DNA from 4 places in the Marinobacter sp. RI1 genome. Region 3 is predicted to be linked to each of the others. Evidence: predicted binding sites of a transcription regulator. Region 3 holds the regulator's gene; each other region holds the start of a gene.

Region 1 (4,212 bases), 1.0 Mb from region 3:
CCGGCAGTCGGTCAGGATGGACTGGCCGACGGCCGTCAGGTGCAGTTGATTGCCGCTGCGTTCAAACAGCTCCACCCCCAGTTCATCCTCCAGGGACGCCAGCACGGTACTGACGGTGGTGCGGCTGCGGTTCAGTTCCCGGGCCGCCGCGGCCACGCTGCCGTTGCGCACAACCGAGAGGAAGGTCTTGATCTGTGACGTTTTCATGGTTTGCTCTTTGCGACGGATTTTCCGTCGCTCAGCGACTCACACCTGTTGAATGATGCCGCTAATATGGCAGCAATTCTCAGGAGGTCAAAATGTTTACTTCTCTGGCGCGGGAAAACCTGGCGCTGACATTATCAGCGGTGGGCGCGGGCGTGTTTGCGCTCGCCGGTATTACCTGGGGTCTTTGGGTCGATTCCCTGGTTATTCTCTTCGATGGTGCCTATTCCCTGATCAGCCTCGGGTTGTCGCTCCTGTCACTCTATGCCGCCCGCCTGGTTCGCCGGCCGGCCAATGACGATTACCCATTCGGGATGGGGGCCGTGGAGCCGCTAGTGATCGCTGTGAAAGGTCTGGTGATTGCAGTGGTGTGTATCTTGTCGCTGGTATCGGCGGTGGTGTCGCTGCTTCAGGGCGGCCGTGCCGTGGCGGCGGACATGGCAATGATCTTTGGTGCGGTGAACGTGGTGGGGTGTCTGGCGGTCTGGGCGTATCTACGGTGGTCAAGTCTGCGCAATGGTTCGGGGCTGGTGCAGGCGGAACAGCGCCAGTGGCTGATGGACAGTGCCCTAAGCGCTGCCGTAATGATTGGTTTTGGCGCGGCCTGGCTGCTGGAACGCAGTCATTGGGCGGAGCTGGCCGTGTATGCCGACCCGGTAATGATGCTGGTGATTTCGGTCTACTTTATGACGGTGCCGGTGAAGATGGTTCTGGAGTCAGTTCGGGAGCTGTTGCTGGCGGCACCGAAAGACGATGCACTGGACGACATCCATGAGACCCTGGAAGACCTGGGCCTGAATCCGGAACAGGTCCGGGTGGCCAAGCTCGGCCCGAACCTTCTTCTTGAGGCCTCAGACGTTCAGTCCACCCATAGCCAGTATTTGCCTGCGGGTATTGGCTTTCTCTTGCTCAAGTTTGCCAGTCAGTGACACCCCGTCGCACTCCGGATGGTCGGCGAGGAATCGTCGGGTCAGCTCGATCTGGACATGCAGATCCTGGAAACGGCCGTACAGATCCTGTCGCTGGCGTAGCTCTTTCCGGAATGGCTTGCTGTACCGGGCATCCAGTTCCAGAAGATAGCGGATACGCTTGAGGTTCTTGCGCAGCTGGTGCAGGGCTTCATCCGGAGCGGTGTGCAGCAGTTCTGCGGTTTTTCGGTTGAACTGCTTCAGGCGCCGGTTTGTCGCGGCCTGGATGTCTTTTTTCCGCAGGTTTGCAGCCAGCTTATGAAAAGATTTGGACTCAATATAGTCTTGCCAGCGCGACAGGCTTTGCTGGTAGCGTTTCTGGCCAAGGCGTTTGGCCAGTTTGCGCTGTGCTTTAGATGCCCTGAGCCGCGCCCAGTCGGTCAGCGTGGTGCAGAGTTGTGGGTTGTCGTGGCACAGCTCGGGGATATCCTGAAGAAATACGTGCAGATCCCGCAGGGCGCTGGTGGCCCGGGCATGTCGCTTCAGTTCTCGGATATGCTCCTGTAGTTGGCGATCGCCGGTAATCTCGGCCAGGGGTTCGGCAATGGCCCGACTGCGGCGAAGGGCAATGCGGTATTGGTGCAGGAATTCGTCATCCAGCCCCAGCATCACCCCCGGGGTCAGCAGTTCCAACTGATTGTTCAGCTGCTGCAAAACCTCCGGGAGTGTGTTCTGGTCCAGTTCAGTGGCGCCGGGACTGGCTTTTCGGTTCTTGCGCCGGAATTCGTTGTAACTGAAATCACGAGGCGTCAGGAAGGTTTCCAGTGCACCCTTGTTTTTGTCCACTTTCTTCCAGTGCCTTACCGGCAGCCGGATCTCAAGGATACTGGCGGTTGGCAATTCGAACGGAGCCTGAGGCGCCAGAAAGGCGGCCAGTTCGAGTAATGCCGGGTTGTGGCCAATAAGGGTAATGCGGTTCTGGTTGTTATCCAGATTCTGCAGCCAGCGTAATAGACGCCGGAAGTCGAAGGTGTAAAGCTCGTTTTCGGTGACGACTTGGGCCGGCTGGGCGTCGACGCTGAGTGCGCCTGCCAGCGTTTGCTGGGCTCGCACAGCGGGACTTGCATAAACGGCGCCAGACAGCGCGCCCAGGCATCTCAGTGCCCGTGCGAGCGGCGCAAGCTGGCTTTGGCCTCTGTCATTCAGCGGGCGTTCCTGATCGCAGAGGCTGTCGTCGTTCCAGCTCGATTTGGCGTGGCGGATAAGAAAAAGCCGTTTCATGCATGCTTGCTCATGAGCTGAATATTCAGACCTTAGTCTGACACAGCCTCAAGTCGTTTACATGACGGCCGATAAGTATTTAGACGTATGACCCTGATATGACGGGCTTGTTTACACAAAAACCTGTTCCGGACCTGCGTTTGGTATACAGCTTTTAACAAACTGCAACGGAGTGCGGGCTGCGTTTGTGCATAATCAAAGGATTACAAGAAATGACCCCGGAGCGAAGACCATGACCTTCATGAGCAACCTGACCATCAGAACACGGCTTCTGATTGGAGTGTTGGTGCCTGTACTGATTACGGCTGGAACAGTTGCATGGATTACGGCGAACCAGATCCGGGCCAATGGAGAGGCAGAGTTGGAACGCCTCGAGCAGGAACTGTTGGAAGCGCGCAAGGAAGGTTTGAAAAACCTGGTTGAAACCGCGAAATCCGTGGTGCTTGAGGCCAAGTCCACTCCAGGTTATACGGAGCAGGAGGCGCAGGAAGAGGCGCGAGAGCGGTTGCGGTCAATCAAGTTCGGTCAGAACAACTATGTCTTCGCCTATGATCGCAGCCTGTTCAATCTCGCCTATGCACCGGATCCCTCCAAGGAAGGGCCGACTACCAATCCGAACACCCAAAAGCTGGTTCGCGGGTTGTTCGATGCGACAGGTGATGATGGCTTCATGCCTTATGAGTGGGCGAACCCTGCTACCGGCCAGGTGGAACCGAAAGTCTCCTACTCCACCATCATTCCGGGCTGGGACTGGATGATAGGTTCCGGCGTGTATGTAACCGATGTTCAGAGAGCGGTGGCCGCTGCCCGGCAAGAAATCGATGCAACCATGACGTCTGCTATGGGCTTCATTTTACTGCTGACCATTGTGGTGGTGGTGATTTCGTTGGTAATCGGGTTGGTCATTGGCCGCACCGTGACTGCGCCGCTGAACAAGGTCAGCGACATGATGCGGGAGATTGCCGACGGTGAGGGCGACCTGCGCCAGCGCCTGCCGGAAGATGGTAAAGATGAGCTGGCCGTTCTGGGCCGCCGCTTCAACCACTTCGTCATCAAGATTCAGGACACCATCCGTGAGGTCGGCTCTACCACCGACCAGGTGGCTTCGGCGGCTGAAGAACTCAGCCGGGTGGCGAATGAAACCCGCCAGTCGGTTCAGGAGCAGGGTTCGGAAACCGACCAGATTGCTTCGGCCATCAACGAAATGGCGGCAACGATTCAGCAAATCTCCGGCAATGCCAATGAGGTGGAAGGCGCAGCTTCCGATGCGGACCGCATGGCCAAAGAGGGTGGCGAGACCATTAATAGCGCTCAGGGGGCGGTCAATCAGCTGTCCCAGGAAATGGAAGACACCGCTCGCAGCATCAATGCCCTGGCCGAGAAGTCGAACGATATTCAGCAGGTGCTGGATGTGATTCACGCGGTTACTGAGCAGACCAACCTGCTGGCCCTGAACGCTGCCATTGAGGCAGCCCGGGCCGGCGAGCACGGTCGCGGTTTCTCGGTGGTTGCCGACGAAGTGCGCCAGCTGGCCAAGCGGTCAGCGGAATCGGCTGATCAGATCCGGGAAATGATTGATGGCTTTGTGGCGGAGTCCAAGGCTTCGGTGGAACGTATGAACAACTCCCGCAAGAGCTCGGAGGCGACGGTTGAACGCATCAATCATGCCACCAGTGCACTGAACACCATCGTGACGTCAGTGACCCAGATCCACGATCAGGTGACTCAGATTGCGACCGCCGCTGAACAGCAGAGCCAGGTGGCGGAAGAGATCAACCAGAACGTGGTGCGGATTGTCGACGCGGCCCAGCGCAGCGAC
Region 2 (4,212 bases), 520 kb from region 3:
CAAATCCGCGTCCCGCATCCCCTGCCCGCGCCGCTTCAATGGCCGCGTTCAGTGCCAGCAGATTGGTTTGTTCCGCAATGCCCTGAATGACTTCAAGTACAGTCGTAATCGACGAAACATCCTTACCAAGGGTGTCGATAACCTCGGCGGCGGCGTTTATTTCACCCACCAGCTTCTGCACCGCATCCCGCGAGGCGGTGACGGTCTCCAGGGAACCCCGGCTTTCCTGGTCTGCATTCTCTGCAGCTTCCGCAGTTTGCTGGGCATTCTGGGCAATCTCACCCGCCGCCGCGGACATTTCGTTAATTGCCGTCGCGATCATGTCGATCTCATGCTGCTGGTTTTCAACACTGGAGCGACTGTCGCTGGACGTCTGTCGGAGCGACTTTACGTTCTCCTCCAGTTCGTCGCTGCCCTCTTTTACTTCTTTTACAACCTGCTGGATGTTCTCAACAAAGCTATTAAAGCTGCGCGCCAACTGCCCAAACTCATCAGACGCAGAGTCATCAAGACGCTTGGTAAGATCCGCATCTCCGGAAGCGATGCGAGACATGGCGCCATTAAGCCTGCGAACCGGCGCAAGAAGGAAGCTTATCGCAAAGTAGAGCAAGACAAGCGCAACAATCAGCCCTACCCCGGCGATGATCAGGCCCATAGTCCGAGCCTCGACGATGGGAGCACTGATCAGGTTTTCATTCACGAACGTAACCAGGTACCAGTCCACGGCCCGGGCTTCGCTGATGGGGTGAAAGCTGACACTCCACTCGGCACCCTCGCTCTCAAATCCCTGCAGAGAACCGTCCAGAACCGGCTGCTGACCGATCATGCCGCTGATGTTCTTGCCAACAATCTCGCTGTTGGGGTGAAACAGGACCGTGCCGGAATTGTTGATTAACGCCGCATAGCCCGTCTCTGCCAGGGTAATGGTCGATAGCATCTGATCGATTGTGTTGAGACTGATATCCATACCGGCCACGCCAACATAATTGCCCCGCTTGATTGGCGCCATGGCGGAAATAATGGTCTCGTCCGAGGTTGCATCCAGGTACGGATCGGTAAACGACGCCTGCCCCAAACGCTGGGCTTTCTGGTACCAGGGGCGTACCCGGGGGTCATAATCGGGTGGAAGCGTGGCTTCTACTTCGGCACTTCGCATCAGCATGCGGCCATCTTCGGTGCCGGCGTACACGTCCTTGATGTTGCCACCTTCGGTCATGGCTTCCATGAGAACGCGGGCGTTATCGTCGTTGCGAGTCCGTTCCAGCGCCTTCGCCGTCGCTTCCGCCATATCCAGGCGCGTATTGAGCCAATCGGCAATACTCGACGTACTCTGGGCCACTGCATCGCTCATCAGCGCGCTAACGTAGCGATCGGTCGTTGAGCGGAGCCGAATATCGTTGGAAATTGTCAGGGCGCCCATAATCAACACGATCAGGGAGCCAATTGCGATCAGCAATTTCTGGGCGAATGATAGGTTCAAGCTGACGGTCTCCAATCAGGGTCAAAAACAAATTGCATTTATCATTTAGTGTAGTCGAAACATACTTACTAACGGCAGATCCTGCGAAGTCTTGAACACTCTTTGCTAGAATGCTGAGATCACAGCACATTCGCCAGACACGACAGGGAGAACCCTATGGCCCATGAAGAGCTCCACCTGAATCTGCGTAACCTGACCCTTGATGACTACGGCCAGTTGCAAGAGTTGATGGATCGGGTTTACGACGACATTGGTGGCGCGTGGCCAAAAGAAACCATCAAGGCTCTGGTAGAACAGTTTCCGGATGGCCAGATCTGTATCGAAGACAACGGCCAGTTGGTGGCGGTGGCGCTCACGGTATGCGTGAAATACGAAAGATTCAGCAACCCTCACGCCTACGACGACCTGATTCTGCGTAACGAGAAAATCTGGCACAACCCCAACGGCGATTCGCTTTACGGCCTGGATGTGTTTATAGACCCCGAATACCGGGGCTATCGACTGGGGCGTCGCCTGTATGAAGCACGAAAAGAGCTCTGTCGTTCCATGAACCTGCGGGCCATCCTCGCCGGAGGGCGGATTCCCAGCTACTTCAAGTACGCCGAGCAATACACTCCGGAAGAATACATTCAGCGCGTTGATCGCAAGGAAATCTACGACCCGATCCTGACGTTCCAGCTTTCCAACGATTTCCAGGTTACCCGGCTGATGCACAAATACCTGCCGGAAGACCAGAAATCCCTCGGATATGCAACGTTGCTGGAGTGGAGAAACATTCTCTATACGCCTCCCTCATCGGTACTCAACGTCAAAAAAACCCAGGTGCGCATGGGGGCGGTGCAGTGGCAGATGCGGGAATTCACCTCGGTGGAGGAGGTGCTCAAGCAGGTTGAGTACTTCGTGGACGCACTGTCGGATTATAAAAGCGACTTTGCCCTGTTCCCGGAATTTTTCAACGCGCCGCTGATGGGGCTGACCGACCAGATGGATCAGACCCGTGCCATTCGGTTCCTCGCCGGCTTTACCGAACAGTTCCGCAACGAAATGTCGGAAATGGCCGTCAGTTACAACATCAACATTATCACCGGCTCCATGCCGCTGATTGAAGATGACCGGGTCTACAACGTCTCATACCTGTGCCACCGTGACGGTCGTGTAGACGAGCAGCGCAAGGTCCACATCACCCCTCACGAACGTCGCGACTGGGTTATTGAGGGTGGTGATAAATTCCAGGTATTCGATACCGATGCCGGCCGTGTCGCCATCATGATCTGCTACGACATTGAGTTTCCGGAACTGGGCCGTATCGCCGCCAGTCAGGATGTGGACATTATCTGTGTCCCCTTCTGGACCGATACCAAGAACGGCTATTTGCGCGTGCGCCATTGTGCCCAGGCCCGGGCCATAGAAAACGAGTGCTACGTGGTGATTACCGGCAGCGTGGGCAACCTGCCGAAAGTGGAAAACCTGGATGTTCAGTACGCCCAGTCTTCGGTATTCTCGCCGTCGGATTTCGCATTCCCTCATGATGCAGTGATGGCAGAAACCACACCGAACACCGAAATGATCATGTTTTCAGATATGGATCTGGAAAAGCTCAAACTGGTCAGAAACGAAGGTTCTGTCACCAATCTGAAAGATCGACGTGTTGACCTTTACGAGCTGAAAACCCGGTAATGGGCAGATTTGGCCCCGCACAGGGGGCCAAATCCTGATTATTTCCATGAACGGGCTGCGGTAGATAGCTGACGGCATTGCCAAAAGTTTCTGGCCCGTCTATTGTTTAATTAATGTTCAGTATATATCTGGCCGACCTCAATAGCAGAGCAAGCGTTCCATGAACGAAGAACTACCGGACCTGGTCGCGCGTTTCCGAATCCGACACGGCATTTTTCGCAAGGAAACCGTGGAAGCGCGACTTTATGAACTCGACAGTTACGGCTGCGTGATGAAAACGGACAAACTGTTTGAACCCGGGGATACCGTGGTTCTCGACCTTGTTATGGATATGCCGTTTGAAGAAATCCGTGCCGAAGGCCTGACCGGCCTGGTTACCGAAAAGAGAAAACACTGTAGCAACTTCTTCTACTCACTTGATTTTGTTGAGCTAAATGCTCGAGACGAATCGCCGCTCTCTGACAAACTGCGGCGCATAAGAGAAGTTGTTCTCAAGAAACAGAGCCTGAAATCCCGGCGTGGGTCGAGTCCCGCTTCCGGTATGCGACAAATGGCCTGATGCCCGTTCACTTCACCCGCACTTCCCTTCCGTAAGGAGACACTCCATGGCAAAGAAAGCCAAGCCAAGCGTTGATAAGATCGTCAAGAAAGTAAACAAAGAGTTCGAGAAAACATCCGCCCAGATCGAAGGGCTGATTAACGACGCACTGAAGCAGTTCGACAACCTGCAGAACCAGGTTCAGGAGCCGGTACGCAAGCTCCTGAAAGACATGGATGAGCTGCGTGATCGTGAAATGAAGCGCTTTAACGACGAATTTGAGCGCCGCATGAATGAATTCCACGAACTGCAGTCGGCATTGCTGGAGCGCCTGGGTATCGCTTCAAAGGAAACTGGCAAGTCAGTGTCCAAGTCCGGCGAATCAACCTCGAAGGCCAGTGGTACCAAGAAAGCGGCTCCGGCCAAGAAAACCGCCGCTGCCAAGCCGGCCGCCAAGAAAACGAGCACTGCCAAGCCCAAGGCCGCAGCTCCGAAGAAATCGGCCAAGCCGGCAGAC
Region 3 (4,212 bases):
TTTCACCAACGCGGTGACCTTCTGGATAACCTGACCGGTAAGATCCTGAAAATCCTGAGCCAGAAGGATTTCCGACAGGTTCTGGTACAGACTGTCGGAGTCTGTCGTCAGGCCAGCGAAGAACTTGTCGATGCGACCGTAAAGCTCCCGAAACTCCGCAGGCTCCATTTCACGACGGCGCAGACGCTGCCACTCATCCCGCAGGGAAACCGCTTCATCCCGCATGGCGTGAGCCACCGGCATGCTTTCCTCAACCAGATCCATGGTGCGGTTCGCCGCCTGGCTGGTCATCTGAACCACATAGGCCAGACGGTCAGAAGCGTCGCTCATCTTCGACAGCACTTCTTTCTGCTCGGCATTACGCGGGTCTATCTGGAAGTTCCGGATTGCCTCATGGAGGCTGCGGGTCAGTCGCCCCACTTCCCGATACAGACTCTGATCGCGAACCTCGCTCAGTTCATTGATCAGGGTCATCGCCTTGGCATAATTCCCGGCGTTTACATTCTCGGCCAGGTCGGAGGCCTGCTTTTGAAGCTTCTCCGCCACCTCCGGATCAAGGCCCTGATGGTTCTGTTTGGTATCACTCATGGCGAGCCATCCGACCTCTGGTTACTGGATTCGTTCGAAGATTTTCTCGATCTTTTCCTTCAGCACGGCTGCCGTGAAAGGCTTGACCACATACCCGTTCACCCCGGCCTGAGCCGCAGCCACGATCTGGTCCCGCTTGGCCTCTGCCGTTACCATCAGAACCGGCAGGTTCTTCAGGTTTTCATCAGCACGGACAGCCTTCAGAAGGTCAAAGCCCGACATGCCGGGCATGTTCCAGTCAGTCACCAGGAAGTCATACTTGCCGCTTCGGAGCATGGGCAACGCGGTGTTGCCATCGTCTGCTTCATCCGTATTGGTGAAGCCGAGATCTCGCAGCAGGTTTTTGATGATGCGTCGCATTGTGGAGAAGTCATCCACAATGAGAATTTTCATGTTCTTGTCCAATGGGACCTCCAGTCAGTAACACCCGGAATTCATTCAGCCTTTTGGAAGTCTAGCAGGCTGCTACCTTAAGCGCTTATTGTGTGGTGTTTGCGCACGTTGTAAAGCATCGTTTACCAAAAGCTACACAGCTTGCTGAAAGAGAAACACAGCACCTGGCCGATCAGTCGTTGTCACCATCCCGCCACTCGGCCAGCCGGCTGCGAAGTCGCAACGCCGCCTGGCTGTGAATCTGGCTTACCCGGCTCTCACTGACCCCTAGCACCGCACCGATTTCCTTGAGGTTGAGCTCTTCCTGGTAATACAGGCTCAATACCAGCTTTTCACGCTCAGGCAACTGCTCAATGGCGTCTGCGAGACTTCGCTGGAAAGCGCCTGAAGCAATACCGTCCAGCGGATTATCACTCGCTTCTGCTTCTTCTATCGGCAGCTCGCCGGATTCATTGAGCTCATCAAGACTAAAAAGTCTACCGCTGTTAGCGTCGGCGAGTGAGGCATGATACTCGTCCAGACCAATGCCAAGCTCTTCAGCTACTTCGGCATCCTGGGCCTCGCGCCCGGTACGATCTTCCACCTGCTTGATAGCACTGGCGATTCGCCGGGCGTTGCGATGCACTGAGCGGGGCACCCAGTCGCCTTTGCGGATCTCATCCACCATGGCGCCGCGGATGCGAATCCCTGCGTAGGTTTCAAAGGTGGCACCTTTGCCGGAAGAATAGCGCTGCGCGGCCTCCAGCAGGCCAATCATACCGGCCTGCATAAGGTCTTCCAGCTGCACTGATGGCGGCAGCCGGGCCATGAGATGAAGGGCGATTTTCTTGACCAGCGGCGCATGCTCTTCAATCAGGGCTGAAGGGCTCCTGGCGCCGGCCTGATGGTAAATTCCCAGATTTTTCGCCAATGTCATGTATCCGGTTTTCTTGTAGGACTGGATTCAGATCAGACTTCGACGAGCCGCTCCACGAAGAATTCGAGATGCCCCCTGGGAGAGGACGGCAAAGGCCAACTGTCCACTTTTTCGGCCAGAGCCCGGATAGCCAGCGAGGCTTTCGCCCTCGGATAGGCATCCAATACCGCTTTCTGTCTTTGGACGGCTTTCTTGACGGCCTCGTCGTAAGGCACGATACCTACATATTGTAGTGCCACATCCAGAAAACGCTCGGTGACCCGGGTCAGTTTTTCAAACAGATGGCGGCCTTCCTGCTCATTGCGGACTTGGTTTGCCAAGATACGGAAGCGGTTGGTGCCATAATCCCGGTTCATCAGCTTGATCAACGCGTAGGCATCGGTAATGGAAGTAGGTTCGTCGCAGACCACCAGCAGAAGTTCCTGCGAGGCCCTGAGGAAGCTGACCACCGATTCAGAAATACCTGCGGCGGTATCCACAATCAGAACGTCAATCTGGTCGCCCAGCTCACTGAAAGCGTTGATCAGGCCGGCATGTTCCATGGCGCTGAGCTGGGTCATACGCTGGGTGCCGGAGGAAGCCGGTACAATCTTGATACCACCAGGGCCATTCACCAGCACGTCTTTCAGATCACAATCGCCGCTGAGTACGTCTTGAAGATTTCGATTGGCGGTAATGCCGAGCAACACATCGATGTTGGCGAGCCCGAGATCCGCGTCCAGCAAGACAACCCGGCGCCCCTTCTGGGCCAGGGCGATACCGAGATTGACCGAAACATTGCTCTTGCCGACACCGCCCTTGCCGCCGGAAACCGCAATCACCTGAACCGGATGTGGTCTGCTCATACTGTTATCAGTCTCTTACTACGTTCTTGTACGGGCACGCGTGCCGGTGTTTTATTCTGGTCGCCAACGAGGCTCAGGCACCTTCGGCGACTGTCTGTGCGCTCTGCACGGCCTTAAGCCGTTCTACGCCCAGGCGCACTAACGGAATGGCCTCCGCCCTCTGGAGATCTTCCGGTATCTTCTGGCCATCGGTGTACCAGGCCACCGGTAAGCTGGTCTCCATAACGAACCCGAGCGCTTCGCCCAGGGTCAGGGCCTCATCAATCTTGGTCATGATGCAGCCTGCAAGGCTTGCCATCTTATAGCAATGCCACACGGATTTCATGATACGTGGCTGACTGGTGGCGGAGACCACCAGATGTGTACGGATATTGTGATCGCTGCGAGCCAACTCCGCCAGTTGTTCCTGGTAACCGCGGTCGGCACTGGTCAGGCCGGCAGTGTCAATCAGCACCAGGTGTCGATCCGATAACTCATCAAGAATGTCATCCAGGGAATGGCTCTCATCCACCACACGCACGGGCACATTCAGGATGCGGCCGAACACGAAGAGCTGCTCATGAGCGGCCACACGATAGCGGTCGGTGGTCACCAGTGCCAACGAATCCGGACCATGCTCAAGGACGTAGCGGGCCGCCAGCTTGCCAATGGTGGTGGTTTTGCCAGACCCGGTTGGCCCGACCAGGGCATAGATACCGCCGGCATCAAGCCAGTCTTCGCGACCGGTACGAACGCCGGTCGCCAGCATTTTCAGTGACTGCTTCCAGCCGTCCTCCAGACGCCCGGCCCGGTGCCGACGGGACAGAGAGCCGGCCAGCTCCGCGCCCAAACCGAACTCCTGCAGGCGCTCGGCCAATCGTTGCTGAACTGCGCTGTTGCCGGTCGGCGTGGCAGTTGCAGCCTTACCACTGACCAGATCACGCAGAGAGCTGATTTCGGCACGCATACTGGCCAGTTCATCGGCATAGCCACCGGCGCCGGATTCGCTACCCGCAAACGGCTTTGCCAGCGCTTCATCACTGGGACGTGACGCCGGAAAATCGGCAGTCTCGAAAGACAAGGACGACGCCACGCCACCTGAGGCGCCACTTCCTGCGCGCTTTTCCCGAACCTCACGAATGCGACTGCGGGACCGGTTCAGCTCCTCTTCCAGCCGACGATGCTGCTCGGCCTGCATCTCTGCCAGCCGGGAGCCGTTGGTGGCTTCAACCGCCCTATCGCCAAGACGCTGACGCGCCATGTTTTCGTCGTAGTCGAGTGCCGTCACGATCTCAACACCACCATCAACCCGGCGGTTAGACAGAATAACGGCATCCGGCCCCATTTCGTGGCTTACCTGCTTCAGGGCCTCAGCCATGGACTGCGCAAAAAACCGTTTTACTTTCATGCTGTTTCATCCTCCCACCGGCAAGCACTCTGGCTCCCCGCGATGCTCCGTCGGTTTATTGACCCACAGAAGCGACTATCGTG
Region 4 (4,212 bases), 1.0 Mb from region 3:
CAGCTCTGGGACAGGCGGAACTGCTCGATGGTTTTGCGCAGGGTTTCCGCCATGGACAGCAGATCCCCTGCAATCCGCGCGGTCTCCTGAGCATCGCTGGAGGTCTGCTCAGCAGAGCGGCTGATTTCAATCACATTCTGATTGATGGAGTCCGACACTTCGCTCTGCTCGTTAGCCGCACTTTCCATTTCCTCATTCAGGGCCGTGATCTCACGCACCGCTGCAGCAATAGTTTGCAGCTCGGTTTCCACTTTCAGAATTGAGTCCACCTGATGCTGAGCAAGTTCCGAGGCATGGCGCATGGTACCGACACAATCCACCACCTCTTTCTTCAGTCCTTCAATGGTTTGGCGAATTTCCTCAGTCGACGTTTGCGTGCGCGAGGCAAGCGCCCGGACTTCGTCTGCGACCACGGCAAATCCCCGGCCCTGCTCACCAGCTCTGGCCGCTTCAATCGCCGCGTTCAGGGCCAGCAGGTTGGTCTGGTCGGCGATCTCGGAAATCAGCTCCAGCCGTGAGGCCATTTCCGTTGTCCGCTGATCCAGTTGCTCGATACGCTGAGCACCGTTCTGTACTTCCGCGTTCAGGGATTCAATACCCTGCACCGCATTGCGTGCGAGGTGTTCCCCGGTTTCTGCCGATTTGGTGGTATCCGCCGATTTCCGTGCGGTGGTCACCGCGTTCTCGCGAACCTGCACGGCGGAAGCCGCCATCTCAGTGGTCGCGCTGGCCACTTGGTCGGTGTTGTCTTTCTGGGCAAGAACTTCCCTTTCTGTGGTCTCTGCTTTACCGGCAATGGTACGAGCCGCCGCTTCAACCTGCTCTGCGTTATCCATCACGGTATGCATGCTGGCCCGGATCTTGGCGACCATTCGATTGAAAGCACGGGAGACCGAGCCGATCTCGTCGTTTCGGGTTACGTCCAGTTCAATGGAGAGATCCGAATTACGGGAGATTTCATCCATTCGGTCGTGCAGCCGACGCAAGCGGGAAAACACCAGCCGCCCCAATACCACGGTAGTCAGTATGAAAATAACCACAAAGATCAGAATCTGAATACCGCCACTCACCATCAACTGCTGCTGCAGGCGCGCGTCACTTTTCGCCAGAGAATAGTCGACCCGAATAGCGCCCAGCACGTCCCCTTGCTGGGCCTGATGACAGCCGAGGCAGTTCACGCCCTGATAGTTTTCGCTGGCAATGACCGGCTCAATCAATGTGTAGACACGACCCGCGTCGTTCTCGGAATAGTGTTCAACCCGCTCACCACCCAACGCTTTCATGTCCAGTGGCTCTCGCCGTTGTTCGGCGGCATTCCCTGCACCGTACATGGCATTCAGCTGATCGCTGCGGATCACCCGAACATCCAGTACGTCCTCGGGAGCCATCACCTTCTCCCGTAGAACATCGCGGTTATTAATGGTACCCGTCACCATCATGGTGTTCAGGCCATCGAAAAAGGACTTTGCCAGACCATCCACGTATTTGTGGCTGAACTCCTTGAGGTGGGCTCGCTGGGACTGGGCGCTGTAAACAACTGTAAACACGAGAATGACGGTGAAAGCCGCTGCCAGTGCTGCCAGCAACACAAAACGGATTGAGTATTGTTTTTTCATGTGCCCCCGACAACGGAAGATGATCTGGACATCCAAGAGTAATGACGGCGAATTGGCGCATAACTTTATAGATATGAATCAATTTTTTTATGACGCAGATCATCCGGACGCGCCCGCTATGTCATTCCTTGCAATGTTTTACATTCGTCCCGGCACATTCAAACCCGAAGGCAAGGCAGGTTGGCCCGAAACCTGCAAGGCCTGATGCAACACGGGCTAATTCCGTGGTATCCGGCAGAGATTTTCCGTTTCAGGGGAGATAACCATGTCATTGCTGACATCACTGTTACAGGCCAGCACGCGCTTTCAGCAAGCCATGGACAACCGTGCGCCGCGCACTGACGCACCCGCCGGTAAAACCAATGAAGGCGCCGCAGCAGGCGAGCCCCAGAGCAGCGCCGACGACCGCTTCACTCCGTCCCAATGGCAGGATCGCAACCCGGCGAGTCAGAAAACCCGGCAATTGCCACTGACCCAGTACAAGCAGACGGTTGCCCAGGATCTGTCCTACGTTCGTGAAACCCTGCGGCACAAACTTGCCGAGTACAACGTGCACCCGGCAACCGCGTTGAGCGTGAGTAAAAACGAGCAAGGAAGCATTCAGTTGGACGGCAAAATTCCTGATCAGGTGCGGGAAAAGATACAACAGGATCTTAACAACAACCGGGGATTTGGTGAGGCGCTTAGCCGCTTGAGTGTGACCGAACCCACCCTGCACTTCATGGATAACGCACTCAAGCTCAATCAGGCTTATGGCGTGAACAATTCCCTGCTGGATTCACTGCTCAGCGAAAACCAGCAGTTCAATGGACTGCAAGATGTCATCCACCGTTATGACAGCCTTCGCCGCACCGCCACACCCGCCGAGACGGGTATCACAACGCAGCAACGCTACGCCTTCAGCCTGAATACCCGGGCCTGAAAGCCCGGGGGTAACTGCTAATCAGATCAAACCTGAAACGGGGCCGGATCACCCTTGCCCACCCGCGTAACTTCAGGCACATCACCGGTAAAGTTGACCACCGTGGTAGCCTCCATACCGCAGAAACCGCCATCAATAATCAGATCAAGCTCATGCCCGAGGGTCTCGCGAATATCGTAAGGATCGGTCAAAGGTTCGGTTTCACCCGGCAGAATCAGGGTGCTGCTCATAATCGGCTCACCCAGCTCACCCAGCAATTCCCGAACAATCTCATTGTCCGGGACCCGAATGCCGATGGATCGACGCTTGGGATGCAACAAACGGCGGGGCACCTCACTGGTCGCGTCCAGAATGAAGGTGTACGGGCCCGGCGTAAAATTCTTCAGTAACCGGTACTGGGTATTGTCCACCTTGGCATAAACCCCGATGTCTGACAGGTCACGACACACCAGGGTGAAGTTGTGCTTGTCGTCCAGGCGCCGAATCCGCTTGATGCGGTCTGCCGCCTGTTTGTCGCCGAGGTGACAGCCCAGGGCGTAACCTGAATCGGTGGGATACACAATCACCCCACCCTTGCGCAAAATCTCCACCGCCTGCTTGATCAGACGCTTTTGCGGTGTTTCCGGGTGAATCTGGAAAAACTGGCTCATCCATTAGCTCCTTGTTGGGGCTTCTTGTCCATTGCCGAATCGCCTTTCGACCCACCCATACAGTTGGGTGAATCCGGAGACGCCTGACCACTGGCCTTCCACTCTTCCGGCGTATACAGGTGCAACGCCAGAGCATGCACCGGGCCCGCCAGCTCATAGGCCAGAACCTTGTAGATCGCCTGATGACGCCGCACCTTCATCTGGCCCTCAAAATCCGCCGACACCAGCGTTACTTTGAAATGGGTTTCAGAATTGGGTGGCACCGAATGCATATGGCTCTCGTTTTCCACCGAAATCAGGCTGGCATCAAAGCCATTGGCCAGCTTCTCCTCTATGCTTTTCTGTACTTTCATAACTCACTTACTCCGGACTTTAAGCATCAATGCACCGACCTGTTGTTTAACCAGTCTACTACAGTACGCCGCGGAACCCCGAAGCCCTTGACACAAAAGCCCCAAAGCGACACATTCCCCTGCCAGCAACCAACCCCCAGATACCCATGCACCTGTACATCGCCGAAAAGCCAAGCCTGGCCCGAGCCATCGCCGCCGCACTTCCCGGCCCCCACGAAAAAGGCCAGGGCTGGATACGCTGCGGTAAAGGGCCGGATGCTGCCACTGTAAGCTGGTGCATTGGCCACCTGCTGGAGCCCGCGGAGCCGGCCCGCTATAACCCGGCCTGGAAGAAATGGCGGATAGAAGACCTGCCCATGTTCCCGGAGCCCTGGCAACTGGTGCCGAAAGACAGCGTGCGCCTGCAATTCAAAGTGCTTGAAGCCCTGGTCCGAAAGGCCGACCTGATTACCCACGCGGGGGACCCCGACCGTGAAGGCCAGCTACTGGTCGACGAAGTCCTGCGCTACCTCGGCACCAACGCACCAGTGAAACGGGTGCTGATTAACGACCTCACCCCCAAGGCGGTAGCCCGCGCCATCCAAAACCCCAGAGACAACCGGGAATTCCGTCCACTGTCACATTCCGCCCTGGCGAGACAACGGGCCGACTGGCTCTACGGCATCAATCTC

What was found. The regulator FliA, encoded in region 3, starts transcription of late flagellar genes. The targets are predictions, from matches to a motif close to CTAAAGTTTNNNNNNNNNNNGCCGNTAA.
Region 1: ACAM27_RS01105 (methyl-accepting chemotaxis protein) is a predicted target of FliA. The motif match lies at 2,441-2,468, and genes of this name have one in related genera.
Region 2: ACAM27_RS11350 (methyl-accepting chemotaxis protein) is a predicted target of FliA. The motif match lies at 1,549-1,576, and genes of this name have one in related genera.
Region 4: ACAM27_RS09140 (methyl-accepting chemotaxis protein) is a predicted target of FliA. The motif match lies at 1,658-1,685, and genes of this name have one in related genera.

Annotation. Positions count from the first base shown of each region.
Region 1 covers NZ_AP031605.1:244,455-248,666, reverse strand. The annotation lists gene ACAM27_RS01120 (LysR family transcriptional regulator) at 1-207, opposite strand, end outside; gene ACAM27_RS01115 (cation diffusion facilitator family transporter) at 300-1,133, shown strand; gene ACAM27_RS01110 (CHAD domain-containing protein) at 1,056-2,393, opposite strand; gene ACAM27_RS01105 (methyl-accepting chemotaxis protein) at 2,626-4,212, shown strand, end outside.
Region 2 covers NZ_AP031605.1:2,529,871-2,534,082, forward strand. The annotation lists gene ACAM27_RS11350 (methyl-accepting chemotaxis protein) at 1-1,480, opposite strand, end outside; gene ACAM27_RS11355 (bifunctional GNAT family N-acetyltransferase/carbon-nitrogen hydrolase family protein) at 1,637-3,157, shown strand; gene ACAM27_RS11360 (hypothetical protein) at 3,318-3,716, shown strand; gene ACAM27_RS11365 (helix-hairpin-helix domain-containing protein) at 3,763-4,212, shown strand, end outside.
Region 3 covers NZ_AP031605.1:3,054,086-3,058,297, forward strand. The annotation lists gene ACAM27_RS13815 (protein phosphatase CheZ) at 1-588, opposite strand, end outside; gene cheY (chemotaxis response regulator CheY) at 610-993, opposite strand; gene ACAM27_RS13825 (RNA polymerase sigma factor FliA) at 1,154-1,897, opposite strand; gene ACAM27_RS13830 (MinD/ParA family protein) at 1,930-2,742, opposite strand; gene flhF (flagellar biosynthesis protein FlhF) at 2,816-4,129, opposite strand; gene flhA (flagellar biosynthesis protein FlhA) at 4,185-4,212, opposite strand, start outside.
Region 4 covers NZ_AP031605.1:2,040,868-2,045,079, reverse strand. The annotation lists gene ACAM27_RS09140 (methyl-accepting chemotaxis protein) at 1-1,616, opposite strand, end outside; gene ACAM27_RS09135 (hypothetical protein) at 1,882-2,538, shown strand; gene ACAM27_RS09130 (L-threonylcarbamoyladenylate synthase) at 2,565-3,188, opposite strand; gene ACAM27_RS09125 (BolA family protein) at 3,185-3,541, opposite strand; gene ACAM27_RS09120 (DNA topoisomerase 3) at 3,688-4,212, shown strand, end outside.